Regions from separate parts of the Rossellomorea sp. H136 genome, predicted to be linked through region 1. Evidence: riboswitches for the same ligand, from Rfam matches in the RefSeq annotation. Region 1 holds a riboswitch; each other region holds the start of a gene.
The links. A riboswitch is a leader RNA that binds a small molecule or an ion and turns the genes downstream of it on or off. The one in region 1 is predicted to bind cobalamin.
Positions count from the first base shown of each region.

Region 2: it holds a riboswitch for cobalamin, as region 1 does, so the genes downstream of both, ACYH0O_RS13960 (ABC transporter substrate-binding protein) here and ACYH0O_RS06925 (acyl-CoA thioesterase) in region 1, are expected to answer to the same signal.
Region 3: it holds a riboswitch for cobalamin, as region 1 does, so the genes downstream of both, ACYH0O_RS19945 (hypothetical protein) here and ACYH0O_RS06925 (acyl-CoA thioesterase) in region 1, are expected to answer to the same signal.

Region 1 covers NZ_CM166371.1:1,373,983-1,386,204, forward strand. Annotated here, with positions in the region: gene ACYH0O_RS06890 (heme-dependent oxidative N-demethylase family protein) at 1-152, shown strand, start outside; gene ACYH0O_RS06895 (hypothetical protein) at 149-637, shown strand; gene ACYH0O_RS06900 (PDR/VanB family oxidoreductase) at 634-1,587, shown strand; gene ACYH0O_RS06905 (arylamine N-acetyltransferase family protein) at 1,735-2,478, shown strand; gene ACYH0O_RS06910 (hypothetical protein) at 2,495-2,680, opposite strand; gene ACYH0O_RS06915 (S8 family serine peptidase) at 2,813-6,883, opposite strand; gene ACYH0O_RS06920 (helix-turn-helix domain-containing protein) at 7,446-8,696, opposite strand; gene ACYH0O_RS06925 (acyl-CoA thioesterase) at 9,078-9,551, opposite strand; cobalamin riboswitch at 9,704-9,894, opposite strand; gene ACYH0O_RS06930 (flotillin family protein) at 10,495-12,006, shown strand.
Region 2 covers NZ_CM166371.1:2,757,899-2,770,120, forward strand. Annotated here, with positions in the region: gene proC (pyrroline-5-carboxylate reductase) at 1-405, opposite strand, end outside; gene ACYH0O_RS13910 (LCP family protein) at 865-1,818, opposite strand; gene ACYH0O_RS13915 (ATP-binding protein) at 1,989-2,705, opposite strand; gene ACYH0O_RS13920 (ECF transporter S component) at 2,702-3,187, opposite strand; gene ACYH0O_RS13925 (cob(I)yrinic acid a,c-diamide adenosyltransferase) at 3,177-3,764, opposite strand; gene ACYH0O_RS13930 (bifunctional adenosylcobinamide kinase/adenosylcobinamide-phosphate guanylyltransferase) at 3,779-4,216, opposite strand; gene ACYH0O_RS13935 (histidine phosphatase family protein) at 4,168-4,797, opposite strand; gene ACYH0O_RS13940 (adenosylcobinamide-GDP ribazoletransferase) at 4,755-5,546, opposite strand; gene ACYH0O_RS13945 (bifunctional adenosylcobinamide kinase/adenosylcobinamide-phosphate guanylyltransferase) at 5,533-6,114, opposite strand; gene ACYH0O_RS13950 (adenosylcobinamide amidohydrolase) at 6,158-7,618, opposite strand; gene ACYH0O_RS13955 (FecCD family ABC transporter permease) at 7,615-8,673, opposite strand; gene ACYH0O_RS13960 (ABC transporter substrate-binding protein) at 8,636-9,604, opposite strand; cobalamin riboswitch at 9,739-9,937, opposite strand; gene msrA (peptide-methionine (S)-S-oxide reductase MsrA) at 10,156-10,686, shown strand; gene ACYH0O_RS13970 (hypothetical protein) at 10,743-10,898, shown strand; gene ACYH0O_RS13975 (glycosyltransferase family 2 protein) at 11,105-12,220, shown strand.
Region 3 covers NZ_CM166371.1:3,916,667-3,924,027, forward strand. Annotated here, with positions in the region: gene ACYH0O_RS19935 (copper homeostasis protein CutC) at 1-112, opposite strand, end outside; gene ACYH0O_RS19940 (ABC transporter substrate-binding protein) at 242-1,180, opposite strand; gene ACYH0O_RS19945 (hypothetical protein) at 1,201-1,722, opposite strand; cobalamin riboswitch at 1,887-2,073, opposite strand; gene ACYH0O_RS19950 (hypothetical protein) at 2,203-2,535, shown strand; gene ACYH0O_RS19955 (DUF2584 domain-containing protein) at 2,575-2,817, opposite strand; gene ACYH0O_RS19960 (alpha/beta hydrolase family protein) at 3,187-3,969, opposite strand; gene ACYH0O_RS19965 (ABC transporter substrate-binding protein) at 4,188-5,189, shown strand; gene ACYH0O_RS19970 (ABC transporter ATP-binding protein) at 5,261-6,037, shown strand; gene ACYH0O_RS19975 (ABC transporter permease) at 6,066-6,818, shown strand; gene ytkD (RNA deprotection pyrophosphohydrolase) at 6,808-7,281, opposite strand.

The DNA of each region.
Region 1 (12,222 bases):
CACTGGAAAAGTTCACTCGAAACCCGGAATGGACCGAAGAGTTTTATCAGATCCTGCAGGAGCTTCCTGCACATATCTCTGATTACAAAGGGATTTCCTTATTTAATGATGTGGTCATCGAGTATTTGAACGAGAAGCGGGTGATGAAATGAAGAACGAGATAAAGCCAGCGTTCGTCCCGAGGAAACGAAAGTACTTATTTTTTGGTGATCAAAAGGGGATGAAACGGCTGACTCACATCATTAAAAAAGTAATGAAGGAGAATGTCTCCTTTGAAGTGGTTTTCCTGGGTGAAAAGGAAGAAACCGATATCTCACTGTGGTTGCGAAATCAGAAGATGGGCACTTTTCTTTACATAGCAATGGAGTGGAGTAAGCTGGAAGAGTTCATGCACCTAGTCGTGGAAAGTGGTTTTTCTGAAGAGGAAGCGCAGTTTATTGGCAACGGTGTCAGAATGATCGATGTGTTCTGTTGCAAATGTCATCAGAAAACAAAGATTGATAGCGGAAAATTGGATAGACTCCCGGCGACCTGTTCCCATTGTCACTTAAAGCTGTCCGTTTCCGACCATTACTCTCCATTACAAGGTTCATATCTCGGTTACGCTACCTTAGAAACGGGGAGTGACGGAAGGTGAATCTTCATAAAACAATCCCTGTCCAAGTCAGGTCTATTCATCAGGAAACCCCTGTTGTCAAGAGGTTTACTCTTGTTCATGAACATAACGGACCCCTTCCTTATTTTAGCGGGGGTTCCCATATCACTACATATGTTGAGCTGGATGGACAAACCATAGCCAGATCGTATTCCTTAACGAATCCACCTGGTCAAAAAGCCGCCTATCAAATCGCCATCCGTCTAAATGAAACGTCTCAGGGAGGATCTCTGTATTGGCATGAACAGATGAAGGTGGGGGATACCTTACGAGTGGGATTTCCTCAAAACCATTTCCCACTGAGTTTTAAAGCAAAACATCATGTATTCTATGCGGCGGGAATCGGCATTACCCCCTTCATGTCCATGATGGCTGAACTCAAAGATGAGGGACGGACCTTCGAACTTCATTATGCAGTGAAATCAATTGAGACTTGTCCTTTCTACTTCTTTCTATCGGAAACCTATCCTGAGCAGATTCACTTTTATTTTTCAAAAGAAAAGAGATTAACAGATGCAAGTCTTTGGGAACACAGAGTGGGAACCCACGTTTATTTCTGTGGTTCCCCTTCATTTATCGAAGAATTCACCAGAAGTGCCCTTGAGATCGGATATCCTTCGTCGAGTGTTCATTACGAACGATTCACTCCTCAACAGCCGCTAATACGTCGAAGATTTGAAGTGGAATTAACGAGTGGCGAAACCGTTTCTGTTTCGGAAGAAGAGACACTGTTAGAAGCACTGCTCAAGTCAGGGATCCTGGCTCCCTATTCCTGCCGGGCTGGCCGTTGCGGGACGTGTGAATTACAAGTGTTAGAGGGAAAAGTCGATCATGCTGATTCCTTTCTGGATGAGGAAGAACGGAAGGACCATCGCTCGATTCTGTCTTGTGTATCCCGTGCTCAGTCTGGGAAGTTGCGAATTCAGTTGTGACAGTGGCATACAGGATGTTTTTCTTATAGAGTAAATAATATACAGATCCAGCATAATGTAGAATGACGCTTAAGAAATGGAGGGTTCGCCATCACCGATCTAAATACATTATTTCGCAAAAGAATACATTATCCAGCCACCGGGAAAATATCCTTTCACCAACTAGATACCATTTTAGAAGAGACAGCTAAAAGCATCCCATTCGAAAATCTATGTGTTATTGGAAATACATTCGCCGATCTTACCAAAAAAAATCTAGTGAATAAAATGCTCGTGAAGAACGAAGGTGGTCTATGTTATGAATTGAACTCATTGTTATATTTATTTTTGATCGAAAATCAATTTGATGCGGTTCTTGTTCGGGGAGTTGTTTACAATCATGATAAAGAGCAGTACCAGTCGATAGGAAGAACCCATGTGGTCATATTAGTCTCTCATAAAGATACAACATATGTGATTGATACGGGTTTTGGAGGGAATCTCCCGTTAAAACCAGTACCATTATCGGGAGAAGCTGTGGTCTCTTCAAATGGGGAATTTAGACTTAAAGAGGTCGACAGTATCCATGGAGATTACATCTTTGAAATGAAATTAAAGCATAAGCATTCGGAATGGAGAACCGGATATGCTTTTGATTCGGGTGATCCCATAAAGAATGTGACTCAATTGAATGACATTCAAACAATTATTGCCAACCATTCAGATTCCCCTTTTAACAAACATCCATTATTGACAAAACGGACGAATGACGGGAATGTGACCTTAACGGATACGTCCTTTACCCACTGGAAGGCCGGAGAGTTAACGAAAAGGGAGATAGACCTTGAAAGTTATAAAGAACTGCTGAATTCCTGGTTTGGTTTCCAGCATAATAAAAAAGACCCGGAATAAATCCGGGTCTGCTTATTCACTTCCCTAGTATGGACATGATGCCTTTATAGATAAGGAAAAGTGAGAATATGAGAATAGCTAAAACGCCTATGATGTCCGTTACTGGGGATACACTTGCTAAGAACGTACCTGCTAAAGGAACCTTCAACAATGCGAAACCGGATAGAATACCCGCTACTAACAAAAGAATAAAACGATCCATTCTGTTCCCCTCCTTTCGAGGTATTATATGTTCAAGGTGATAGGAAGTTGAACCCATTCTTTTGTCAAAATTCATAAAGAAAAAAGGAATGAGCCTATTCGATAGGTTCATTCCTTTTGTTTCATCAATGAATTATAATCCCAGTTCTTCCAAAATAGATTCAAGTGTTTTCCCATCTACTGACTCTACTGGAGAAGGTGCGTCCTCAACTTGTTCATTCTGTAATAAATAGTTCTTCTGCACAAACTTGATATCGTTAGCGTTGACCCTACCATCAAAATTGATATCTGCTGCACGATGATCTGTATTCCAAGCATCCTGAATGGCAATGGCATCATAGATATCGATGACGTTGTCCTGGTTGACATCTCCCCCGACAGGATTCAGGTTCGTAGGTCTATGATACTTTCCATAAAGCTCCCCGTTATACTCATAACCGATTCTTTCTGTGTTTTTGGTCAAGAAGTGGCCAGGTACCTGAACTTTTACTTCATATGGATCTTTGCTTAATGGAAGTTTCTCAATGGAATACTCCCCATTTTCCGTGATGGAGGATGGAGTAAAGACGTCTCCGGTTGACTTCTTAAATTCTATTGTTGCGCCAACTTTAGTCCAATCTTTCTTAGCATTGTAGCCACTTCCACTATCGAATCCTTCCGGGCTTACAAAGCCCCTAATTGAGTTAAAGTCCGGATTTACAGTGAATTCTGCACCAGCATGTAATAGATCCATTGTTTCATTGTTAGAATTCGTTACGGTAACAGTTGGATCCAGGGCGTCTAATTTAGTGAACAGTTCATCTTGAACCTTCACTTGCACATCAACAATCGCGCTATGATCGAATGATTGAATAGGTTCATTGAACGTAACCTTGATCTGGTTTCCATCAAGTGTCAGCGAAGCTTTATCGGAAAATTCCCCGGATAACTTGGCATCGATCACTTCTGGTTGAAATCCGTAATAATCTTCAAATGTCCAAGTGGCTTCCTTTGCATCTTGAATATTATCCAGTGCTAGAGTTGCCTGTACGGTTTCACCAGTTGTAACGGTTTTCGCATCAGTTTTAAGATACGCATTCGGTGTACCTTCTTTAATGAAGAAATAGTTCTTCATCGCACTATTGTTACCGGCCATATCATAGCCCTTCATTCTGAAGTTAAGGGCTTTCACCTTTTCATTCATCGCAATTTCTTCGACAAACTTACCGTTTTCATCCATATAAAGCGGGGATGAAGGAAATGCTGAATTCCAGTAATAAATCATAAAGTTTTTGGATTGATCTGCGTCCATTCCTGCTTCTTGCATATCTTCAATAAGTGGATCTGTAATTTCAATCTCAAATGGATAGGTTTCCTGACCTGGTTGATATTCAAGGAACGGTGATTCACCATCCAGGGAACTCTTGAATTGAGGTCCTTCAATGTCGATATAGAAATGCTCTGTTTTTGTTTTTACTTTTCCTTTTGGATCTGTCATCGCGTACTTGATTTTATAGTGACCAGGTTTGGCGATGGTGACTTCTTCAGAAACCGGATCCTTCTTATCACCTGTAAATGCGTAATAGCTTCCTTGGAATACTCTTAATAAATAGTTGTTATCGATCAGGGCATTCTCCAGATCAAGTGTACCGATCAGCCCTAAATCTTCCTCTGTTTCCCCATCCTGTAGGATAATATCCATACTTTTCATCGGTGAACTCAGATTGAATTCAGCTATTGCCCATGGGTAGCGGAAAGGATCATATCCATGTGTATATTGAGAAGGGGCAAAGGCAGGTGATAATAATTCAAGTGTATTAAAGCCTTCTTCCGCCCTCTTTACACTAAATGGCACCCGGTAACTTTCGGATGGATCATGACTGTTTGTAAAGACCAGGTACCCTTCATATATCCCCTTCGCAGCGGTTTTCGGCATCGTAAGGAATAGATTTGAGGTCTTTTTCTTCCCTCCGTTCACCTTGATGGACTTGTCAGCATTTACGACAACTCCATTTTCTTTGAGGCTTAAGGTGCCTTCCTGTACATTTTCTACAACACGAATGTCAAACGTTTTCTTTTCATCACTATTGTTGGTGATTTCAAAGCTTTTTTGTACGCGGAGGTGAGCCCCTTCAGCCACTACCTGATTACCGAAGCTCAATCCGCCTGTCGGATTATCGATCGGGATCAGTTCTTCTCCACTAGGAATCAACGTCTCATCTTTGATTTGAATCTTTGTCTGACTGTGAAGGGCTTGATACGGATCCAATCTTCCTGCACCTACTTCAAATACACTGTAATCCCCATTTAATGGATCAGCAGAGTTCATGAGAATGGTTTTAATATCAGCAGGCTCAAGATCCGGATTCTCTCCTAACAGTAAAGCTGCAACTCCTGCAGTGAAAGGAGAAGCCATAGAGGTTCCTGATAATCTCGAGTAAGCATACTTATAGTCATCCGTTTTTTCTGGATCGATCATATAGGAAGGGAAGGTCGACAGAACGCTGACTCCGGGAGCTACCACTTCAGGTTTCGTATCATAGCTCTTATTAACAGGACCTCTTGAACTGAAATCGGCTAAATGGTCACCTTCAGTCATGCTTTCTTCTAAGTTTGTAAAGGTGAAGTTGGATGTTCCACTGGTCATCGCAGCTTTCAATTCTTCCCCGGCAGCCAGTGTCATAGAGAAGGCAGGGACATAATTTGTTGATTCACCAAGATTATATCCTACATGGCCTTCAGCATTGTTATACATAATCACAGCTTTGGCTCCATGTTCCTTAGCAAATTTCACTTTGTCATTCAGTGCGAAATTTCCTCGCTGAACAAAGGCAATCTTTCCTTCTACATTTTTATTCTCATAGTCTTCTTCATAACCGAATCCAACATCTACCAATTCTAATGTTTGATCTTCTAAACTGGCAAATGAATGTGCGAACCCTCTTGCCATACTTACAATTTCCGCTGACCATCCATCTGACGTTTGACCGGTAAAAGTGGTTTGTGAGACAGGAACATCACTTGCACCTACTGTTAACGCTAAAGCAGCTGTACCAGGGGAGCCGAGGGTAAAGTCATTTGGTCCTGCATTCCCTGCTGAAACAACGGCTGTCACACCGTTTAATACGGCATAGTTAAGGGCTGTGCTTGTAGGATAATATGGATCATTGACACTGGCGCCCAATGAAAGGTTGATGACATCCATTCCATCCTGAACAGATTTTTCAATTCCTGCAAGGACGTCTTCTGTGTAACCACTTCCATAAGGGCCGAGGACGCGATACACATATAGATCTGCATCCGGGGCAACACCCTCTACGGATACTTCACTATCATTCTCGTTTTGTCCTACGATGGTTCCGGATACATGAGTACCATGAGAAGTATAATAGGAACTTCCCGTATAACTGAACTCCGGTTCACTCGTATTCTCCCAATCTTCATACGTTGCTTCCATTGGGTCAGCATCATCGTCAACAAAGTCATATCCACCTTTGTAAGCATCTTTAAGGTCAGGATGGTTATAGTCAATACCTGTGTCGATGACACCGACTTTGATTCCATCTCCTGTAATTCCTTCCTTATGTAGTTCATCTACATTTAAATAGGGGATGCTTTCAACAGACGTTGTGATTTCTCTCTCAACATCATTTGGAAGGTCTTGTTTAACGGGATCGATCGTAAATGCCTGATTTTTAAACACAGCTTTAACGGCTTCGGATTTAAGCAGTTGTTCTACTTGATTAGCCGGAAGGGTCATTGCTACACCGTTATACGCTTCTTTATAGGCTTGGGTGATTTTGGGCACTACCTTTTTTCCTTTTAAGTGGCTTGTTGATAGGTGCGCTGCTACATCTTCTTTGAAAATCTTATGTTCTTTCTCCACTTGGGCTTTGGCGTCTGCTTTCTTTATTGATTTTCCTTGTACTGCCGCTTCTAATACAGCTACATGTCCAGGTTTGGATTTAAATTGGACGATAACGGAGATCTCTTCGTCAGATGCCAATTCATTCGACTGAAATCCTTGGAGGCCCTCTACGTTATTTATCTCCAGTTGATGCAAGGCTTGTCTTTGGGCTTCAGTCAGGGAAGATAAAACTGTTTCTGCTTTCCAATCCTCAGCTGTAGCTGTTGGCATGGAGTAGTTCGACACTGGGGATAACAGTAATCCAGTGGATAGTGCAATCAAAGCCGATTTCTTTGTGATGGAAGATCCTTTCATCATTTCTACCTCTTTTCTGTTGTTGGTTAGATTATTCTAAAGATTAGTACAATTCTTATTGTAAATACAAAGTTATCATGTTTGTATGGGGGTTTGTTTAGGGACCATTTGACTATTAAGTAGTGTAATTTCATTGATTTTTGTCTGATTTTGAAAGGAGTTTCAGGAGAAAAGATGTAAAAAAATGTTGGTGAATGGGGGTTGTGACCAATGCCAACGGTCTACGTAAAAAAAAGAAAAATGAGGCTGGGACAAAACTAAAAAACCACGATAAAAAGACGAACAATAGAAGTGTAGGTTCTTTATACCGCTAATGATTTCCGTGCAAGACTACGCTTTCCGCGGGTAGCCCGTGAGCCTCCTCGGCAAGCCTGCGGGGTCTCACATAAGCTACTTTCCCGCAGGAGTCTTCGTCTTGCACTCCAATCAACCGCTGGAAACAGCTAAAATCAAATGATTCGAAAATAAATAATAAACCCGAACAAATCTGCACACTAAGAAGCAGGTTTGTTCGGGTTTGACTTAGGATAAAAAACTTTTGTCCCAGCCTCATTCAATACGAGGGCTACTCTAATTCATAATAACTAATTTCATTTGACATCTTATCGGATGCAAGTGTGAAACCTTTCTCTGATTGTCCGGTTTTCACATAATATAAAAATAGTTGTCTTTCATAATGCTGATACATCAACTGGCTCCCCGTTTTTCTGAAATGGGGGAGGGCTGTTCGTTCAATATACTCGTATAATTCTTTTTCATTCTCATTTATGGTAAGTAAGTAAATCTCAAAGAATACGTGGCTTGGATCCTGATGCTGAGTGGCCATATTCAGTCCTTTTGTCGCTAAGTGATTGAGTTCCCGGGAAGATAGTAGGCGCCCTTTCATGCAAGCAAGTATATATCCACTGAGCGTAACTAAATAATTTGATGCCGGTGTTTCGTCATGGATAAGCTTTAATGCGCTTTCATAGGATGCCTTTGATTCAGAATATCGTTTTCTCCTAAAATATTCGAATCCAAGATTGTTATGGATCTTATGCGCCCGATCGTTTGAATTGACTGATTCACAGACTCTGAGGAGTTTATCATACTGCTGTTTTGTTTCTTCCATATCAAAGGGTTCTTTGGCATTCAATTGGATTAAAATTAAGGTTTCCGAATCGATAACCCTAAGGATATTCAATGTTTTCTGGAAAAATTGCAAAGCTTTTTGCCCATAATAATAGGCAAAGGTATTTGAATGAATGGAATGATACGCTAATGCCAAATGAAAATAATATTCGGAGTTGGGATATTCATCGTCAATCTGTTTTAATACTTTTATGCAAGAGTTAAATTGTCTTGTTGAATGATAGTAGATCCCTTTGACATGAAGCAATAAATTTTGTTCGAAAGGGGATAGAGAATAGTTTTTGTTTTCGAACATGCCCAGGATTTCTTTTGCTTTTTCATGTTTGTTCAAAAATAAATAATATCTTGCCAGGAAAAGGTTGTATTGGATGATGAAGTCAGATAGAAACCTTAAAGGTTCCTTTTCAATTTCCCCTTTAAGTTGATGGATTTCATTGGTTCGAATCATAATAATCGCATCGTTCCATTCTGATAGTTTAGCCTGTAATGAATGGTAGCGGGAACGTTCAACATTCATATCGATTCCAAGCTTCCTAGCAAGTAAATCAGTAATTTCACTTGAATACTCTGTGATGCCTCTTTCGATTTTACTAAGATGTGTAGTGGAACAGATACCCTGTGCAAGCTGTTCCTGAGTCAATCCTGAATCTTCTCGATGAAATTTAATTAATTTACCTTCAATCATAATACACCCCGAGTGAACAGTTTATTTATCATTATAGGGAAATATCTTTGTTTGTTCTATAGATGGGGGACAAGACGGAGGTCTGAAGGCAATAACATCCAAATCCGATAGAATCTGAGTAACTATACGAAAAGAGGTAGTGCTACATAAATCAACAAGTCCAATAAGACAAAATTCCTATTCAACTTTATCCCTCTTCCTTTTTTTACTGATACTATTCATACGGACAAAAAGGGAAGAAGTTTCACAATATGATTTACCTTTCCAAATGTGTCCCAATTCTCATTTGAAAGTGAGATGATAAATGCCTTTTTAAACACTCAGAGCTTAGAAGACTCTGAGTGTTATTGTTATATTATTTAGTCAGTGAATCAAGATTGTTTATAAAATAAGCGCGCGATTCTTTCTATGCTCTTTTCGTAAGGAAGCCGTTTTGAATAGTCTCGTTTCTTCTTCCGTTTGAGGAATGACTTTTGGTACCGGCTTCGGTTTCCCATCTTCATCAACGGCGACCATTGTTAGGAATGATTCCGTCGTCAAGGTTTTGACACTCGTTACGAGATTCGTAGAAAACACCTTTACATATACTTCCATTGATGTCCTCCCTGTGGAAGTGACGTATGCCTCCAGGCTTAATGCATCGCCGACCGTGGCAGACGATAAGAAGTCGACGGAGTCTATCGATGCTGTGACGACTACTGAACTTGAATGTTTCATGGCGGATAGTGCCGCAATCTCATCAATATAGGATAGGACCTTCCCTCCAAAGATGGTTTGCATATGATTGGTGTCAGGTGGCAATACCAATTTTGTTTGTATGGTTCGTGAACGTTCGACTGAATAGGCTTGCTCCATTTTCTCATCTCCCTGTTTGCATTATGAAACAAAAAAGCATCTCCTTTTAAAAAAAGAAGATGCGGCTATTCCGGGCGAACGTTCAGAGTACAGTGATTCCTCTGGTGACGTCTCATTAGCGCAACACCCTCCTATCTCCCGTAGGAACTTTCTGTGTTCTTCCCATTTTGGCAGGTCTCCTGGCTCAGCGTCAGCGAATTCGTATTCCTTCCCATTTCGATTCGAAACAGTGGATTCATACGATTCTCAGCCTTACAGTGGCGGGACCGCGTTGGACTTTCACCAACTTCCCTTTTAAGAAAATGAACTGAAAATCATCTTCACCAATGAGCAATGATTAAATTGTGAACGCTTTTATTTTATCATAACCCTTAGTGAGTGAGGAGAATGATTATGGTAAGATTTGTGCTTTTCAAAAAGGTAGTGAGGTCTGAAAAATGCCACAAGACAAAATACAAAGAAATCAAATCGATAAAGTAGTAGAGTTTATCGATTTACATCTAAGCGAAGACTTATCCTTAGAACAGCAAAAGTGAAGATTGCTTATTTTCCAGAGTGTTCAACCGTCAATCGATATCATATGGGTTCCTATATAGAAGGCATTCCAGAAACGTGGCAGGATCTTTATCGTTGGGGAAATGCAAGAAGTCTATTTGGGTAATATAAGGATTGCTCTTTGGTACACCACATATCAAAGGGTCGTAATAGGAGATCATCTTGTTATTTTTACCGGGCTTGGGGCAGTACATGGATTGTTCTTATAGCTTGAATGCTTGAACCTTTTACAGGTTCGGGCTTTTTTTATATAAAATCAGGGAATTCGCCCATTTTATTGAAACTTTTCGTCATCTTTTTCGTAGATAGTATTGTAGCTAGCACTTTTATTTAAAATTAAATCAGATTCCATTCTGGTTTAAACAAAATGTCGAGAGGGGTTGTCAGAATGCTAGGATCATTAAGTATTATCGGATTTTTTATGTTCCTGATTCCTGTTCTGGTTATTGCAGCTATTGCAGGAATTGCCTATTATTTCTGGATGAGGTTTCGTTATCGTACAGCGAGATCCAACCAGGCACTGATCATTACCGGACCTAAACTGGGGGATCCTGAGAAGGAAACGAATATTTTCACCGACCAGGAAGGGCGTTCCATGAAAATCATCAGAGGTGGGGGGTACAGATTAAGACGTTTCCAAACATCCACACCTGTTAATCTTACATCCTTCCAATTAAAGCTATCGACACCAAGAGTATACACAAATGGCGGAGTACCGATCGTTGCAGACGCAGTGGCGATGGTGAAGGTGGCCGACACATTAAACGGGATAGCGAACTATGCCGAGCAGTTCCTTGGTAAGGATCAAAAAGAAATTGAAGATGAAATCATCGAGGTACTAGGAAGTAATCTTCGTGCGATTCTTTCAAAAATGACTGTTGAAGACATTAACAGCAACCGTGAAAAATTTAACGCTGACGTATCAGAAATTGCCCAGAAACAGCTAGATCTCATGGGCTTCAAAATTACGTCACTCGGTTTAACTGACATAAGAGATGCAGACGAAGAAAATGGATACTTAAAAAATCTTGGTCGTCCACGTATCGCCGAGGTTCGTAAGCAAGCTGAAATTGCAGAAGCAAACACCGAGCGTGAAACCCGTATTCACCGAGCCCAAACCGATCAGGAAGCGAAAGAGGAAGAATACAAGCGTCAAATTACCATTGCCCAATCGAAAAAAGAGAAGGACATCAAAGACGCAGCCTTCAAAGAAGAAACAGAGCGGGCAAGAGCAAAATCCGAACAGTCCTATGAGTTGGAAAAAGCCAAACTTACCAAGGAAGTGAAAGAAGAAGAGTTAACCCTTCAATTCCTTGAGCGTGAACGTGCCGTTAAGCTAGAAGCAGAAGAATCAAAAGTTCGTAAAACGAAAGCCGATGCCGAATACTACGAAACCACCCGTAAAGCGGAAGCCGAAGCTCGCAAGGCTGAAATTGACGGGGAAGCAAAAGCCAAAATCCGAAGAGAAGAAGGTTCTGCCGAAGCCGATGTTATCAGAGAACGTGGTAAAGCGGAAGCAGAATCCCGTAAACTGCTGGCAGAAGCAATGGAGAAACATGGCGATGTCATCATTACCGAGAAATTAATCGAAATGCTGCCCGTTTTCGCAGAGAAAATTGCTCAGCCTCTTAACAATATTGACTCTGTTAAAATCATTGATTCCGGTAATGGCCAAGGAGTTCCTTCCTTTGGGAAAAGCATCACCAGAACGATGCTTGACATGCAGGAACCGTTACGGGAAATGACTGGCATCGATGTAGGTGAATTACTGAAGTCATATGCAAACAGATCCCATGAAAGACCTTATCAGCCAGCAATTTCAGAGTCGGCTGACAAGGAAGTTGCCGTGACGACCGAAAAGGAAGAAGCAGATATAAAAGTAGAGAGTCAAAGTAAATAAAGAGAAGGAGATGTCTCGGGGTGTGTGGAGACATCTCTTTTCTTATGTTATGGAAAAAAATCGAGTTCTTTGAAGTGCCTAATAGAGGCTGGGACAAAAGTTTTTTATCCTAAGTCAAACCCAAACAAACCTGCCTCTTAGTGTGCAGATTTGTTCGGGTTTATTATTTATTTTCGAATCATTTGATTTTAGCTGTTTCCAGCGGTTGATTGGAGT
Region 2 (12,222 bases), 1.4 Mb from region 1:
GGCTGTAGCAGATTCTTTCAACATACTTGACGTATTTGGCATGACTCGGATAACAGGCTGACCTGCAGGTAATTGCTCTTCCATATGAGAAGTAGTGATTCCTGCAAGCACCGACATAATCACTGTATCGTTTCTAACCAAGTGATTAATCGAATCTAATGCTTTATCGATATCCTTCGGCTTCATAGCGAGAATAAGAATATCTATCTCATTATAGGGTAAATCATCTTTTGTGATAGCCGTTATATCGTATTTCGCTTTCATTCCCTGAAGTCTTCCTTGATTGCTTCGATTAGAAACAATAATTTGTTCTGGTGGGATCTTTCCGCTTTGTACAGTACCTGAAATCATAGCTTCCGCCATGTTTCCTGCACCTAGAAAAGCTATCGTTTTATGTTTTAACAATCATATCCACTCCTGTTCTAATATTGTTTGTTGGGTTTTTAATCGAACATTCATTGTTTAAGTTTAGTATTAAATATGAAAGAATTGTTTGTTGTTAAATTTCCTGGTTAATGTGTCTAAAAACCTTTGTTGTCGTGTGTTTGTTTACAACGTTTATAATCGTAACATGCTGGTATATGATATCAAGGGCAATAAAGGAAGTAGTTAGGAATTAGCCGAAATACGAAGTGGAAGCGCTATCATTACCATTTATGTTGGTCAGATTCCTTCTAAAGGCTATATATTGGCTCAGAGAGCGTATAATCAGAATTTTTACTTTTGCTTTACTGCTTGAATGAGCGTCCATTTTTCAAACACATACTGTCAGAGCAGTTCTTATCGCTGTATTCATTCCACCTTCCCAATCTACACAAAAAATAAGCCCGTTAAGCATTTTCCAGCTTTACGGGCTTAATAAATTCATTCAGTTGTAGCTTCGTCTGAGCTCTTTCCATTAAGGAAATCTTTCAGAGCTTGTATATTTTCTTCAAAATTAATATCAAGTACAGATCCTACACCGCTATAGCTGCCAAAACCATACGATCCTTCAACTGGAATGGTGAGCTTTTCCATATCACTGCTGTTACTCAACAGGATATCTTTTGCGATGGAAATTTGATCAAGCTTACTCATATTTGTCTGGATATAGGGTTGAATGGATCCCGCCATTTTAGGAAGCTTTGTAACTCCACCTATTGAGAGGACCTCATCTTTAAGAGCGTTTATGACTTTTTGTTGTCTTTCAACCCTTCCAAAGTCTCCCTCTGCATCAGCACGGAACCTTGCATACCCCAATAATTCTTTCCCATTTAAGTTTTGAACACCAGGCTGAAGGGAAACACCAATGTTTTCCGACATCGCCTTTTCCACTTCCATTTCAATTCCATCCGGTGCCAATATATCAACGGATTGTTCAAATCCTTTGAAGTCGACTACCATGAAATATTGAATATCAAGATCAAAGTTGTGTTTGATGGTCTTTCTGAGCAATTCTGGTCCACCTAAATAAAATGCTGTATTCAGCTTGTAGTTTTGGTATCCAGGTATTTCTACATATATATCCCTCATAAAGGAAACGAGTCTGGTTTCATTTGTTTTGGGATCGATCTGTGCGAGCATCATCGTATCGGTTCTGGATTTCTCCTCGCCTCTGCTGTCGACTCCCAATAGAAGTACGTTGACCATACCGTTTTTATCTTTCACACCATTGAAACTATAATCTTCTTGAAGCTTATCGTCGCCAGCCATTTTGTATCCACTATAAAATTGAAAAGCTGCATAACCGAGTAAACTAAATATAATTAATAATAATACCAATATCACTTTTCTTCCGCGTTTTTTCTTTTTAGACTTGCGGTCTAATCGTGAATCCATTTCTTCACCTACTTTTATGACATTCATGAATTACTGATGATAGTAAGAAATAGTACTCTATTCGAATGAAATTGACAATCGAAGAATCTTGGATAAACTAACACATTTCTCCATACTATTTGAAAGTTTATTTTATCACAAATATCCATAAAAGTATTTATTTGTTCTTATCACTGTAAATGAAGTGATTGGAAGAAACCGTTCGTAAGGTCTTTTACATCAAGTTCCTCTGCTTTTCTGTAAGAAATGATGAATGAAGTAGAAGGCCCGCTGGATTTGTCCAAGTCTTGGGTTGAGGTGACATCCTTTCTTCTTAAAGGCTTCCCTAATAAGAGAGAAAGTTCATGAAGAACGCCTTTAGAGCCGACTGGCAATACATCGATGATAGAAGAGTGTTGAACACAGTTCATAAATAGATCTAGTGGAGCAATGGAAGCATGTTGCTTAATCACTTCATTTCCTACCAGGGGAGTTCCAACAAGCGCATAAGCAAGGTTTGTATAAGAGGGGAGTGGTCTCTTTTTGCTTCTTATGCCAATACACGTAACTCCAAGGGCCGATTGATTAAGACCGATATTCGATTCAGTACTCCCCGTAATTGGAATGCCTTCCTGATTCATTTCACTTAAACCTTTCTTCACACCACTGCAATACTGATCCCATACAGCATCACTTGTAAAGTTCAGTAATTGAATAGCTTTGAGCCTTGCTCCCACTGCCAAACATTCCATCGCTGCTACACGGAAACAGTAATACCCCACTGTCTCCGGATCGGCCAGGACTACATCTCCTTCTTTATTTCCAATCCCTCCGCTGCAATCAGTAGCCAGAATCAACTCTTCTTCATCTGAAATTGAAATGGATATAACATCTCGAGGCTTAATCATGCGTTTTCCCCACTTTTCACTCTTGACTTAAGAGGAGGATACAAGAAGTGGGCAATCGTTAAATTGATGAAACTCGCTATTAGTAAGGAAGGTAGAATGGCATAGTAAAATGAAGAACTAAGGATAAATATAAATGGAATTCCCGCGAGTAGACCGTTTCCTATAAAAAAAAGGAAGGCTGCAAGTACCCTTTTCCCATTCGAAAACACATATCCAAATAACCATACAAAGAAGGCCATTTCAGCAGCAATGAGCAAATGAAAAGGGCCAAGAGGGAAGCCTGAGTACATGCTTGAAAGCAAGTGACCCCCACCTGCAACGATTGCACCCCATCTCCCATTGTAAAGGGATGCAATTAATAGTGCAGGCATACTATCCAATGCAACCGTACCTATTACGGCAGGTATCTTCACCATTCCACCGATCGCAGAAAAACCCATAAACAATGAAAGTACCAAAAGAGTCCTAAGATTACTTTTCATTTTTCTGAACTTTACTATTTGAAAATACGTTTGCGCTGCGAATATATTCGACATCTTTAACATTACAACGATAATTGATCACACGGGCCAATGCGAAAAAGTAATCGGATAATCGATTGATATACTGCAATGTCACAGCTGGAAAGTCCTCGTCCGCTTTTGAAAGTGAAACCATGATTCTCTCTGCTCTTCTTGTAACCGTTCTAGCTAAGTGAATACTTGATGAGGCTTTCACGCCACCTGGTAAAATGAACTTCTCAAGTGGAGGCGCTTCCTTCGTAAACCTATCAATCTTAACCTCCAACGCCTGGACGGATTGGGACTGAAGCTTGATTTTTCTATGCTTAGAAACGTTGGATAGGTCACCGCCACAATCAAATAGTTCATGCTGAATCGTCTCAAGATCCTGTAGTATATCCTGAAAACGCTCGACATCCAGTTCTGAAATGGCTTGTCCAACAAAAGAATTCACTTCATCCAATGTTCCATACGCTTCGACACGAATATCATCTTTATCTACTCTTCCACCGATTAAGCTCGTTTGACCTTTATCACCAGTTCTTGTGTAAAGCTGCATACTTACCCTCTCCTTTATCCTTTTAACGATGTAGCAAGGCCGTACCAAACCAGCCATACTTCCTTAGACATTTTCGCCAGATCTTGATAAACCCATCCTGTCATATCCCGCCATTCCCTGGACAGCTTTTCCATTGGGACAATTCCTTTCCCAACCTCTGAACCTATCCAGATCACTCTGCGATCAGGGTCTTCTTCTTCCCACTGTTTTAAGGTTTGCATCAAAATTGAAAAAGTCTTTCGGACTTCGGAATCATAATTTAAAATGGTTGATCGAATTCCATACTCAAGTCCCTCTATTACGATGACAGGGTTTGAAAAGTTGATATCATCCAAATGAATCCTTTCTCCACTAAATAATGGAATCCAGGTTGTATCAGTTTCTTTAAGATTAAAATGGGTTTTCACCCATATGCTTTTCCCATTAAAGGAACCTCCCGTAACGAAGTACATGTTTGATTCCTCCAATCATTTTCTGTTTTCCATACCATTTCATACCCTTCTCCATGGTTGACCTTCCATTCCCAAAACGTTCTGTGAACATTTCTAGGAGATAAAGAAGTTAATAGATGTCGAATGACTCCACCATGAGTAATAACGGCGTACCGCTTCCCATTGTGCTCTTCTATCTGAGCTACGATCTGTGCCCAGGCTAAATCGACTCGTTTTCCAAATTGATCTATCCCTTCCCCATTTGGTGGAGAAATGGATGGGTCCAATAACCATTCTTGATAAACATCGTCACCCTTTAAGCTCTCGTAGGTTAAACCTTCCCAGCCTCCAAAGTGTATCTCTCTTAAAAGGGATGAAGAAATTAATGGAGCATGAGGAAACAGTAAGTGAGCTGTTTCTAAACAGCGATTAAGATCACTCGAAAAGCATCGTTCATACTCTTCAAAAAAAGTATTTCGCCTTTTTAGTAATTCGATTCCATTTCGAGATAAACTGGAATTGGTCCAGCCGAGGTATTTCCCCTTCTCATTTTCCTCTGTTAAACCATGGCGAATACATGCAATAACCATATAGTCATCCATAAACACAACTCCACTCCCTCTACACTGCCCCCGATTGTATCACCGGACATACCGCCAAACCATTTGATGGATCTAGAATAGGCAAACCAGAATAAAGCTAACGTCACCACGGTGAATAAAGCATAAAAATAAAAGTAATTTAAAAAGAAGCTGCCGACTCCACCCAGGAATAAACCAGAAACAATCCAAATAAGATCATAACCCGTCACATTCTTACTGAAACCATATCCCATTCCTGACGTCTGGGCTGCAGGGATAAGAATTAAACTCGCCCCCATCATCATTCGACTTAAAAAGGGAATCGACACAAGGACCATACCAATCAAAATAGTGGAATGGGTTTGAATGATGGTTTCATAAATGAATAAAAACCGGGATGAAAGCAATACCACCAGGGACAAAACGCCAAAGGCACCTACCCTCGGGTCTTTCATGATGTCTAATCGCTTCTCCCTATCTCTATAGGAAAAAAAGGCATCACTTGCATCCATATAACCATCTAAGTGGATACCACCCGTTAATACGATTGGCATTACCCAAATATAGAATGATATTCCTAAAGGGCTTATGTGGGTAAAAGAATTCAGAAAAACATATCCTCCTAGAAGAAACACACCTACAAAAAAACCTAGCAGTGGAAATGTTCTGACCATCCACTTCATTTCCCTTTTGCCTACTGAAAATTCTTTACGGATCGGCAGAATCGTAAAAAACTGCAGGTTAAGGAGAAAGCTTTTAAATATGATCATGAGGCAACCGTCCTTCCTCATTCGGACCCCTCTTTTTCACAACTGGGATTCCCGCCGTCATTTCGATTGCCACACATGCTTTTTTCACCATTCTTATATGTAATGCACCAAGTCGTTTCTGGAAAGTAAGAAGATCGTTTGAATCAATTGGAAGGTCAGAAACCAATTCATTACTAACCAGGATCAGTACATCAACTTTATTTAGCAACTTTAAGATAGACTGATAGATTCTCTCTTCTATATACTGACCTTTCACCTTTCTACTACCATATGTCTCATTTGTTAAAAGAGTCGTGAGGCAATCTAACAGAACTACGGAGTGTTGAGGAATTAGGTTGATTATCCTATCAATTGAATTCGGACATTCAATCGTCGTCCATTCCACAGCATACTCTTGCCGGTCCTGCTGGTGTTTCAAGATTCTTTGCTCCATCTCCCTGTCAGTGTTTACTCCACAAGCAAGATAGACCAATGGAAGGTTTGCCTTTTTCTTCATTATCGCACATTTTTCAGCAAAAGAGCTTTTGCCGCTTCTAACCCCTCCGGTTATAAAATATAGGGTTCCCAACCCGATTCCCCCTCTCCTCTATCACCCTGTCGTTGATATAATTCTACTCTGTTTGATCCAAATAACGTTGAATAGCTTTTTTTGTCACCTCATATACACCGCGCCCAATCAACTTCCCTATTGGTGTAATCGGCCCGGCAAACGGTTCCAGCTCACCCTTTTGACTTGAAGCAATCAGAATACTGTCGGTCGGTGTCCCGGTTGCAGGCTGACCTGTTCTTCTGTCCCTCACATTCATATCGTAAAGGGCCCTCACTTTCGCTTCTGTTGAGGTTACAAGGGCTTCTATATATGCTTCATCTGATAGATTCCCATTTATGAACACCCACGTATTAATCGTGCCTGGCCTTAAATCAATATCATATTGATAACTTGTTGAGACATCAATCGCATTCCCGACACCTGCTGTCACTACAACGAAAACCGAATGCCCCTGAACTTCGAAACGATCGCATACCATATTATTTAAAGGAAGAGCCGTCATCATGCCTACAGAAAATGAGGGATCCAGGCCTTTATGAACAAGAAACTCTTTCATATCCTCTTGATAATCTGAGCAGTCATAATCTGCAGGGACTCTTCGATTGATAAAGTGCCTGTACCACCCGATTCCTGCACCAATAATCCCTGAGGACATGCATTTTAATGGATAAGGGGCAGAGAAATGTATGTATTCTTCCCTCATGTTTAGGTAGCTTTCATCTAACACAAAGCTCTCAGTCGCACTCTCCTCAGGAACAATTACCATTTGAGGTTTTGCCACTAAAGGATGAGCTTGTTTCTGAACCTTTGTATGATACACCTCTTCGATATGTTTCTCTTTCAGAACCTCTTCCGGGTGGTGGAGAAGTTTGGTTTTTCCTTTGTCTAAGAGAAGTAAGCGATCACAGTATAAACTTGCTAAATTTAAGTCATGAAAGATCGCGATGACCGTTAAATTTTCGTGTACCGTTTGATTTTTAATTAAATCCAACAATGATTTCTGATACGAAAGATCAAGATGATTAGTGGGTTCATCAAGCAACAGGACCTGTGGCTCCTGAGCGAGAGCCTGGGCAAGGAATACCCTCTGCCGTTCTCCCCCGGACAACTCGTGAAGGAAGCGGTGCTGAAAGGGCGTAATGCCCGTTTGATCCATTACCTTTGCTACAATTTCGGTATCCCGTTCAGTCGTTCCTTTAAAGAAACCTTTTTGGTGAGAATATCTCCCTAGCATAACCGTCTCCCTCACTTCATAGGAAAAGGATTCTGTCGATATCTGAGGAAGTACCGCTACCTGTCTGGCTAAATCCCTTGAAGAAAAATGATGCAGTTTTTTTCCTTTTAACGTGATGTTTCCACTCATTAATGGAAGCAGACCCGTCACGGCTTTTAACAGCGTCGTCTTTCCACTTCCGTTAGGTCCAAGAATCCCAAAGAATTCTCCTTTATCTATATGAAAATTCATGTCTTCCACTATTATTTTATCGTTATATCCCACTGTCACACCGTTTACATCTATCATGATGAAAACCCTCTTTTCTTCAGGAGAATATAAGCAAACATCGGGGCACCAATAAGAGCTGTTATCACTCCAATCGGAAGCTCGGTTGGTGCAATGATGGTTCTTGAGATGAGATCAGCCAACACGAGAAAGCCTCCGCCTACAAGGATGGACAAAGGAAGTAAGTGTCTATGGTCATGCCCTACTATCCTTCTTAGAAAATGAGGGATTACAAGTCCCACAAATCCAATTGTACCTGAAACGGCGACAGCCGCTCCCGTCAGGATACTTCCTGCAATTAAAATAAGGAGTTTTCTTCTTTGTACGGATATTCCGATATGATGGGCTTGTTCTTCACCAAAGCTCATGCCATTCAGTTCCTTGCCATTGAGAAACAAAACTATCACTCCAATTAAGAAAAAGGGGAATATTATCGTAATGTAATCCCACCCTCTCATGGACACGCTTCCAAGAAGCCAACCGATGATTTGTCTTAATTCCTCTCCCGTCAGGGCGATCATTAACGATATAAAGGAACCTAAAAAAGAGCTGAAAATGATACCTGTTAATATGATGGTTTCTACCTTCATGGTTCTTTCAACCTTCTGTGCAAACCATAATACGAGAAACACGGTTATAATCGAACAAAGAATACTGAGAAAGGGAAGCGTAAACTTTCCAATGAAAGGAATGCTCCAATTAAAGAACAACGTAATAACAGCGCCGACCGATGCTCCTGAAGACACACCCAATGTATATGGATCAGCCAGAGGGTTGCGCAATAGTCCTTGAAAAGAAGCTCCTGCAATTGCTAGGGAGCTTCCAACCAATAATGCCAGTAATACTCTGGGCAATCTTATTGAGTACACTATATTTGCAAACATTGGATCAATTTCTTCCGGTATAGGGAATCCAAACCATTTAGCTCCAACGATGAACAGAATATCCATCGGTGGCACAGAGACGGTTCCTATCGAAATACCGGCAAAGAGAGCGAAAAGTAAAAACGTCACAGCCAATCCGTATGTTATCCATATTTTATTCTGTAAATAACTCCGGATAGATCGACTTTGCAATTTCCTCTACTCCTTCAACTAATCTCGGACCGGTACGTGTGACCAGATCTGAATGTACGTCATGGACATCTTCATTTTTTATGGCGGTTACATCTTTCCAACCTTCTCGGCCCATCACTTGATGTTCTTTAGGATTTTCACTATAAAAACCATAGGTAGTAATGATGACGTCCGGATTGAAAGAGATGACTGCTTCTTGGTTAACTTGGATCCATCCCTCCTGATCACTCATCACATTTTCGGCATTTACAAGTGAAAGCATTTGATCAATAAAAGTATTTTTCCCTGTCGAATATATGTCAGGAGAAGGTGAAACCTCTACATACACTTTTTTCTTTTCAGATACACCACTGACTTTTTCCTTAATGGATTCTAGATCCGCTTTCATCTCAGAAATGACGGATTCAGCTTCGTCTTTTTTTCCGACCAATGTGCCGATGTTTTTCATCGTGGTGTACACTTCCTCAAAGCTATTGGCATCACGTACGATATATATCTTTACCCCTGCATTGCGAAGCTGTTCTAACCCTTCTTCTGCCGACACAGCAGTGGACTCATGAGCAAGAACCAAATCCGGATTCAGACTGATGATCTTCTCAACGTTAAATTCCATTCCACCTATTTTTTCTTTGTCCGCCGCTTCCTTTGGGTAATTATCAAAATCTGAAACCCCTACAATTTCCTTATTCAACCCTAACTCGAATAAGATTTCTGTGTTACTTGGAATCAATGAAACAATATGCTTAGGTTGCTCATCCAGAGTGACTTTATTATTCAGGGCGTCGTTTACTGACAAAGGAAAAGCAGATTGTCCCTGACTGACTTCCCCGCTATTTTCATTTTTTTCTACACTTTCTCCGTCAGTACCGCAAGCTGAAAGGAGTCCTAGAGATAATATTAGTGTAATAATGATTTTGAATGTGTGTTTCATACGTTTTCCTCCTGTAAATAAACTTATTCCCAGACAAAAAAACATCTCCAGTGGGACTAGAGATGCTGTGTAAGATGCATAAAAGGCTTTAAACCGTTAAACATGCATATTACACCTTTCTATCCGCGTAGTATGGGTGCGAGATAAATCAGGCAGGTCTCCTGGCTCATGGTCATTGCTTGCTGCACCTTCCCATGCACATTTGCACAGTGGTTTTTATACAGTTCACTTCCATTTACAGTGGCGGGACCGCGTTGGAATTACACCAACTTCCCTATTATGAAGCGAAGAAGTATCGTCACTTCCGCTTCACCTGATCTCATGTCATATGTAATTATTCCGTTCAACAGAATTATACACAAGATTCTATGGATAGTGAATGGAATTTGATAAACTTTGCTGAAAATAGCAGTAATACTTCTTTTCGAAACATTTACCGGTGCAACCTTTCGAGCTAATAGATTGTCCCCTCCATTCTTTCGTGTTAAAATCTGTTTCAAGCAATCGCTTTACTGCTTTAGAGGAGCACATATGGTACAGGAGGTTCAGCAATGAATGAAAAAAAAGAAATCGCTACCTTTGCTGGTGGTTGTTTTTGGTGTATGGTAAAGCCATTTGATGAATTACCGGGCATTATTGATGTTGTGTCAGGTTATTCAGGGGGACATCTTGAAAACCCAACATATCAAGATATAAAAGCAGGAAAAAGTGGACATTACGAAGCTGTTCAAATCACATATAATCCTGATTTGTTCCCTTATGAAAGATTATTAGAGCTATACTGGCCTCAGATTGATCCAACGGATGATGGCGGACAATTCCATGACCGCGGGGATCAGTACCGCACAGCTATTTTCTATCATAATGAACACCAAAAACAATTAGCTGAAAAAACGAAGAACGAAATAGTAGTCAGTGGACGATTCAGAAAGCCAATCGTCACAAACATTCTTCCTGCCTCCACTTTCTATCCGGCAGAAGAATACCATCAAAAATTCTACAAGAATAATCCAGATGAATATAAACAAGACCGTGCAAAATCAGGTCGCGATGAATTTATAGATAATCATTGGAAGAACTAAATAGTGGGATGAAATAAACTCCTTTCGCCAAACTAATGGCAGGAAGGAGTTTTTGTATGAAGAAAAATGAGAAAAATACAGAAGACAAAGAGCAGGTTATCGGGTTTGAAGGCCCAGGGAAAGTCGTCAATTTCTTTGACCCCTATCCGGATGAAGATGAAGAGAATGTAAATAACTCGGATACGGTAGATAATCATTCTTCAGAAAAATAGTAAAAACATAAAAGGTGAAGATTATTTAAATTTAACCTTCACCTTTTCATATTAACCAATGCCAATGTGTCCATTTTGTAAGACTTCAAACAAATTTGACATGAATTCATATGCACCAAACATCCAGTCCTGATGAATAAAGGTATCACCTTTAACGAAAATGGTTAAAATGTCGGTAAAAAACCAAAAGATCAGAGGGTGAAAAAATGTATATTTGGTTAGGGTCTATTATTCTTACCGTTTTCCTGTTTACTAGAATCCCTACAGTCAAAAAGTCCATTCATGTAAGGAATAGTTTTCTCGTAAAAAAATGCTCCATCATCATTCCAGCCAGAAATGAAGAACAGACGATTGGAAATCTATTATCGAGTATTCAGAAGCAATTTATTCAGCCGTTTGAAGTGATCGTTGTAAATGATGGATCTAAGGATCGAACGAAGGCAATAGCTGAAGGGTTCGGTGCAACTGTCGTGGATACTCCCCCTCTTCCACATGGATGGAAGGGGAAATCTTGGGCTTATTGGAACGGGGCGAAAGCATCAAAAGGTGAATTCTTACTGTTTGTTGACTCAGATACATGGTTCGAGCAAGCAGGACTTCTTAGAATATGTGAGACTTATCAAGAACAGCAATGTCAGGGAGTTCTGAGCATTCATCCCTATCATAGGATGAATAGTGGATATGAGACTTTATCCATGATGTTTCATTTAATGGTATTCGCCGCAACAAGTGTAACCCATCTCCTTTCCGGGTTGGTCAGGCCTTCGGGTGGGTTTGGTCAGTGTTTCCTGTGTACAAGAGATGTATATCAACGAATCGGTGGGCACCAAGCAATCAAAGGAGATATGGTGGAGCATTTTGCTTTAGGTCGACGTGCAAAAAAATGTGGAGAATTAGTAGAAGCAGTCAGCGGACGCAATGCCATATCAATGAGAATGTTCGGGAACGGGTTGAGTGAATTATTCCACGGGTGGTCGAAGAGTTTCGCTTCCGGGGCAAAATCGACAAACATCATCCTTTTGGGACTATCTTCTTTGTGGATTACCTCTCTCACTTCTTTTGTCATACATTCGCCGGTAATGGTATGGACAGACCCATATATTTATATGATTCAGTACTTGTTTTTAAGTGTTTATTTGTATTTCATTCTTAGCAGGATTGGAAATTTCACCCTTCTTGAGACGCTCTTATTTCCAGTCCATATTCTATTTTTCGTTATGACCTTTTCCCACTCGGTGTTTACAACATTTTTGAGGAAAAACACAAAGTGGAAGGATCGATACATTTATTTAGAAAAAGGGAAGGATGAAAAGATGAAATGACC
Region 3 (7,361 bases), 2.4 Mb from region 1:
GAGTTAATCCTCCCTCGTGTATGTCAGATACCAATTCAAGTCGATCTGCTCCGGATGCTTCTGCAATTTTGGCATCTTTCTCATTCAAGACAATGACTTCCAGTTTGCTCATGTTGATTTCCCCTATCGCGATATTGTTACGTTTACTTTATCATAATGGCTCGAAAATTGTATAACTTGAGATAAAAAAGACAATGATTCCACATACAAATCACTGTCTTCTCCAATCTAATATCCTACTTTATTCAGAAAATAAATCCGGATACACCGTTTTTGCAGTTAGCAGAACGGCTTCTCCAATACGTGGTCCCGGTCTTGACATAATATCTGAATCCAGGAAATGAACCTGATCATTTTTCACTGCCTTTACATCTTTCCAGCTTTCCCGGGACTTGATTTCAGCTGTCGGCTCGTCGACATACCCCACTGTCGTTAAAATCATATTAGGATTCCGTTTAATGATTTCTTCTTCGCCTACTTTCACCCAGCCTTTTTGGTCTACAAAAATGTTCTCGACCCCAGCCGTTTCCAGTATTTCTTGCTGAAACGTTTCTGCTCCTGCTGTATAGATATCCGGGGAGGGACTGATTTCAAAATATACTTGTTCTCTTTCCTTTAACGTACTTACTTTTCCTTTCACATCTGAAATCTGTTGCTTGATGCCATCTACCAATTCGTCCCCCTTCTTCTCTACTCCCATTACCGTTGCAATCTGTTCAATATCCCCATAAACATCTTCAAAGGTTTGGGCAGATTGAATAACGAATACGTTTAATCCCGCCTCTTCAAGCTGCTTCACTCCGGCATCATCTCCAGTAGTATACGCAATGACAGCATCTGGCTTTAGCGCAATGACCTCTTCAGCATTGACCGTCATGGAATCCGATACTCTTTTAATCTTTTTCGCTTCTTCAGGATAGTTGTCGAATTCAGTTGCCCCGACTACCTTATCCCCAGCTCCTATTGCAAAGAGAATCTCTGTGTTACTCGGCTGTAAGGAAATAACGGTTTCCGGTACTTTCTCAAAGCTAATCTCTTCGCCCCTGTCATCGGTCACAGAATAAGACTCATTATCAGACTTAACTTCCTTTGTGGATGTTTCCCCTTCCCCATTGCTGCACCCTGCGAAAACAACCAGGATGAGTGATAGTAGTAAACTATTTAACCATAACTTTTTCATATTTCATCTTCTCCGCTTCTCTATATTTTGTCTTTATACGATTTACTCACAAAAGGAATTTCTTCAATCCCTTCACATTTATTCACATACACGGCCATCACAAACAGGACATTTGCCAGTAAATGAGCGTATTTAAATAAAATGCTCTCCACTTTCATTTCAGTACTGACTTTATGTAAGGCACGGACGGACTTTTTTGCTTCACTGCGGCAGGTATGAAGCACACATGCAGCTGTCGAGCCCTGTGGAAGGACAAAGGTTTGGATTCGGTCCTCGACTTCCAACACATAACGATCGTACATTTGGCTCAATGTATTTAAGTCCTCTTCCTTGATGGCTGTCATTCCACGCACCGACCCATTAAGATGGTACGACATCTCAGCTAAATACAGTAAATCATCGTTCACTTTCGGTAAGTGCTCCGTCAATGATGACGCGAGTCCGATTTTAGTCGACAGTGAATCGGTCCGGATCTCAAAATCTACGGTTGAAACAGATTCACGCATATAGGGATAACATAAGTAGCGGAAATCCTTTGCCATCTGTAAACTCCTCCTTTCTGAATAATGTTTGTGAAGCACCTATCGTATTTCCAGGGAGGATAAATAAACACAAAAAAACCACCCAAGAATATTGGCCGGCAGTTGTCATCCATAAAAAAAGAGATGTTAAATAGCCGCACCATACCCCTAACTTCCGAAGAGCATAATACGATGAAAAAAAGGCAGGTATCCTGGCTTGTGCGTCAGCCTACTCTAAGAACCTTCCCATTTGAATGTTCAAATAGTGGTTTTCTTCTTATTTCGTCAGCACTTACAGTTGCGGAAACAGCTTCGGACTCACACCGAATTCCCTTTAAGCTAAAGATCAGCACCTAATTTCTGCGGGAATTATTCACTTAAGGAACATTATACCACTTTATCCATTTCAAAGTTGATGAAGTTTTGCATAAAAAACAAACATGTCGGCGTACAAGCTTGAATATCTTTTGAGTATGTGAAGAAATGATAAGGAGGAATAACATGAAGCGATTGGTTGTATTGCTATTATGCGTATTTTTGTTAAGTGCATGCGGAGACAAAGAACCTGCATCCTATGAATTATGTGGATATGGGGATATGATGGTAGTGAACAAGAAGGAATATGTGAAGGTTTCTGAGGAGAAGAAGCTGGTCCTGGATGAGAAGCTCGGGGCTATTAAAGAAAAGATTGAGAGTCAATATCACCCCGTGAATGATTTTACGGCAAATACACTGAAAAAAGGGACTCCCATTTATAGCGTGAAAGATCACAGCAACTATCTAATCGCACAGACTGAGGATAATCGCTATATTTTATATGAGGAAATACAATAAAAGGAGGGCTGTAAGCGGATGTTTACAGCCCTCCTTTATTTAGTTCGTGGAATTCAAGGAAATCAATCGATACAGAATCATCGTTTTCTCATCCGTCCACTCCATCTTTTCGATCTTGCCGTAACCACTGGGATCACTGTGTTTCGTCTTTCTCACATCTATCGGAATATGCATAGGATAAAGCCGATATCCATCCTTTTGGAGCTCGAACAGGTTCTCTTCTTTCCTCACTTCTTTTCCTTTTGTCACAATCATCGTGTTTAATTCCAAGCCCATGCCCATTATGCTTAACCTCAATCCTTTTTTATTAAGTCGCTCTTTTCGTATACTTTGTTGCTTTTGAAAAAGAGAGTAGTGGTTGATTTTAGCTTGTATAGTGAAATATTGTTTCTTTCAATTGTTATTTGGCATAAATAAGCTCTGTCAAGAAAACTCTTAAAGATGGTGAGAGGAACCGCGTAGACTCCTGCGAAAGTACGGTCGTGCCGAGACCCCGTTCGGTAAGCTGAGGGGATTCCGTCGAACGCTAGCTGCAAGTGAAGCAGTTCCCATGACCATCCCGCACAAACTGGTTGGCAAGGTCCTGGCAGATTCTATGTTAGAAAACAACAATCTTTGCGAAAAGAGCTTTATTTAATCATACACCACTGTCTATTGATTTTTCATCCATGTGCATAACATGGAGACAATCTGTTGGTTCTTTCGTGGTGGAAAATAATGCGTAAACTCTTTGAAGTATCGGGATGAAACAGATTTCTCCAACTCTTTCAGTCTTTTTTCTAATCTATATGCATGCTCCACTGAAACGTTCTGATCCTTTTCACCGTGAATGATCAATACGGGAGCTTCAAGGTTTTCTAATTCGTATAGTGGGGTACGCCATTCGTATCGTTCCGGAACTTTATTGGGACTTCCTCCTATGACTCGTTTCATCATTCTCCTGAGATCCTTCCGTTCGTCATATGTTAAGAACATATCGGAAACGCCTCCCCATGTAACAATGGAGGTAACGTCACTGCGCTGGATGCCTGTCAGCAGCGCCATTACTCCTCCTCGAGAAAAGCCGAACACATGAATCCGGTTATCTGCCACTCTGTGATAGCTTTTGAGCAATTCAAGACCCGAAATGGCGTCTTCACGATCATCCCCCGCAAAATCTTCATTTCCTTCTCCTCCAAGATTGCCGCGATAATAGGGAGCAAAAACAATGAACCCGTGAGAAGCAAATTGAGCGATTCTCGCAGGGCGGACCATGCCGACGCCTTTGATCCCGCCTCTCAAATAGAGGAACCCGTCATACTTCCCAACTCCTGCAGGTTCAGCCAATAATCCTTTCACCCGGAGGCCACCGGATAGATAGGTAATTTCATATAGTTCCACACGAGGATTAGGTGAAGGAAACAATGTTTTCTTCACAATCGTTCCGTTTTTCATATTCTCTTCCTTTCAAAACGTGCTCTGGGTATTCACACATTTTTTATACTCTACATAGGATATTTTAGCAAATCTCATCATCAGCAGATGATTCAAGACCCTGCCTTTATGACCATCCTACCCTTTTAATATGGAAAGATAAACAAGGCAAAGAGAGATGCACTCATCCCCATTCTATCGATAAACGAGTTTCACAAAGCTTAGAGGAGGAATAGTGAATGAAAAAATGGCTTCGTAGTGGCTTTGCCGTATTACTCATAGGCATGTTGGCAATCGGGTTGACAGCATGTGGAGAAAAAGAAGAAATCGTACAGAAAGTTCGTGTAGCAGAAGTAACCCGCTCGATTTTCTATGCTCCTGAATATGTCGCAATCGAAAAGGGATTCTTCAAAGAGGAGGGGCTCGACATTGAACTAACCACTACCTGGGGTGGTGATAAGACAATGACCACCTTGCTATCCGGCGGTGCTGATATCGCCCTGGTCGGTTCAGAAACTTCGATCTATGTTCATGCACAAGGTTCGAATGATCCAGTCATTAACTTTGCTCAATTAACCCAAACCGATGGAACATTTCTCGTCTCACGTGAAAAAGTGGAAAACTTTGAATGGGATCAATTAAAAGGTTCCACCTTCCTAGGTCAGCGTAAAGGCGGTATGCCACAAATGGTTGGGGAATTTGTCCTGAAGCAGAATGGCATCGACCCGCAAAACGATTTAAACCTCATCCAAAACATTGATTTCGCGAATATCGCGAGTGCCTTTGCATCTGGTACAGGGGACTACGTTCAGCTATTCGAACCAACGGCATCCATTTTTGAACAGGAAGGAAAAGGGCATATCGTAGCTTCCTTTGGAACAGAATCAGGTCATGTTCCCTATACAACGTTCATGGCCAAAGACAGCTACATGAATGAAAACAAAGAAACCGTAGAGAAATTTACGAAAGCTCTGTACAAAGCTCAGCAATGGGTGGCGGAAAACAGTGCAGCAGACATCGCGAAAGTGATTGAGCCCTATTTTGAAGACACAGAACTTTCATTAATTGAAACGGTTGTTGATCGCTACAAATCACAAGGATCCTTCGCGACAGATCCGATCCTTGACGAAGAAGAGTGGAATAATCTCCAAAACATCATGGATGAAGCAGGAGAGCTTCCACAGTCCGTTGATCATGAAACGTTAGTGAACACTTCGATCGCTGAAAAAGCAGCAAAGTAGAACGATTCGGGGCTGACTTCACATGTCAGCCCTTCACTTATAGAAAAAAAGAAAATGGAGGCTTAAGTACAGTGAACTTTCTATCTTTAGATTCGATCCATCACACCTACTTTTCACCCAAAACGGCCACCCATGCTCTCTCAGACATAACGCTTGCAGTGAAAGAAGGTGAGTTTGTCTCGTTTATCGGTCCAAGTGGATGCGGGAAAACCACGTTACTCTCCATTATTGCAGGCCTTATCCAGCCGACAGAAGGAACGATTCTATTAAACCAACAACCAATTCGAAAAATGAAAGAGAAACTGGGATACATGCTGCAGCAGGATTATCTGTTTCCGTGGAAGACCATCGAAGAAAATATTTTTTTAGGTTTAACCATTACGGGGACCCTGACAGAAGAAAAGAGGAAAGAAGCACGTGCCTTGTTGATTGAAATGGGGTTAGAAGGTGTAGAAACATCCTATCCAAGGGAACTATCGGGAGGAATGCGTCAAAGGGTGGCGCTGATTCGAACTCTCATCACAGAACCCCAATTACTTCTCTTGGATGAACCTTTCTCAGCACTCGATTATCAAACCAAATTGAAGTTAGAGGATCTGGTGTACTCCACATTAAAGTCTTTTGGAAAAACAGCCATCCTTGTGACCCATGATATAGGCGAAGCCATCTCCATGAGTGACCGTATCATTCTATTCGGGACGAAACCAGGGTCTATACACACGATATTCGAGGTTCCGCCCCCGTTAAAAGAGTTGATGCCCTTTGAAGTTAGAAATCATGAGGTATACCCGGGATTTTTCCAATCCATATGGAAGGAGCTTGAGAAACTTGAATCACGAATCGATTAAAAAAAAACACCTTGAATACATTCAATCGATGAAGAAAGAACAGCGATGGGTCTGGTTTTATCAAGCGCTTATTTTCTTTGTGTTTTTCTCTCTCTGGGAGCTCGCGAGCCGAAGCAGCTGGATCGATCCACTCATCTTCAGCTCACCCTCAAAAATATGGAAACTGTTTCTCGTAAAACTGGGAGACGGAAGCCTTCTAGCCAACCTGTCTGTCACACTCGGTGAAACCATCATCGGATTCATTCTCGGCACCTTGCTTGGAACCCTATTAGCCGCTTTATTATGGTGGTCACCATTTCTTTCTAAAGTATTGGACCCTTATCTTGTGATCCTCAATGCCATGCCAAAAGTAGCGCTCGGTCCGATATTAATTGTGGGGTTGGGACCCGGCTTCACATCCATCATTGCCATGGGTACCGTCATTTCCGTCATCATTACCACGATTGTTGTGTATACTTCCTTCAGGGAAGTGGACCCGAATTATTTGAAGGTGATGCAGACCTTCGGAGCAAGAAGGGGGCAAATGTTCAAAGAGGTCATTCTTCCCGCCTCTTTCCCGACCATCATCTCCACACTGAAAGTCAACGTGGGCTTATCATGGGTCGGAGTCATTGTAGGAGAATTCCTGGTTTCCGCCAAGGGGCTCGGATATATGATCATTTATGGATTCCAAGTCTTTAACTTTACCCTTGTCCTGCTATCCCTGCTTGTCATTGCCGTATTCGCTACCATTATGTATAAGCTGGTTGAACAGCTCGAAAAGAAGTTGATCAAATCATAAGGTTGAGATCCTTTATTCTTTTGAGAGCCAAGTCCACCACTTGATCTTTCATGATAAAGCTAAAGGAAGGATCGTCATGAATGCTGGAGAAATCACCACTCCAAAGGACGGCTCCTTCTGTTTCCAGATAATCTTCCTTGTTTATGATCTCCTCAGCTTTAGCAAAGAAAATCGTTTTAATAAATGGTGAGTGATCATATACCTTATATTCCCCTATGCAAAATGGCTCCTTGATCACTCCTCCTGTCTCTTCATACGTTTCACGTACCGCAGCTTCCTCAAGGGTTTCTCCTTTTTCCCGCTTCCCCCCAGGAAACTCCAGACCTCTTTTTTTATGCCGTGTTAATAACCATTCCCCTTTGTAGCGGCATAGAACTAACACATGGTATGATTCTTGTTGAAACCTTCCCTTTTCAAAGGATATTTCTACTTGCTTCCCATTTTCATCGATAAACTGTTCCATCTGACTTCACCTCATCCGTACACACTTTCTTTCATCTAACCATAAATAAAAAGCATTGGTCCACAGATATCTCTTCTGAA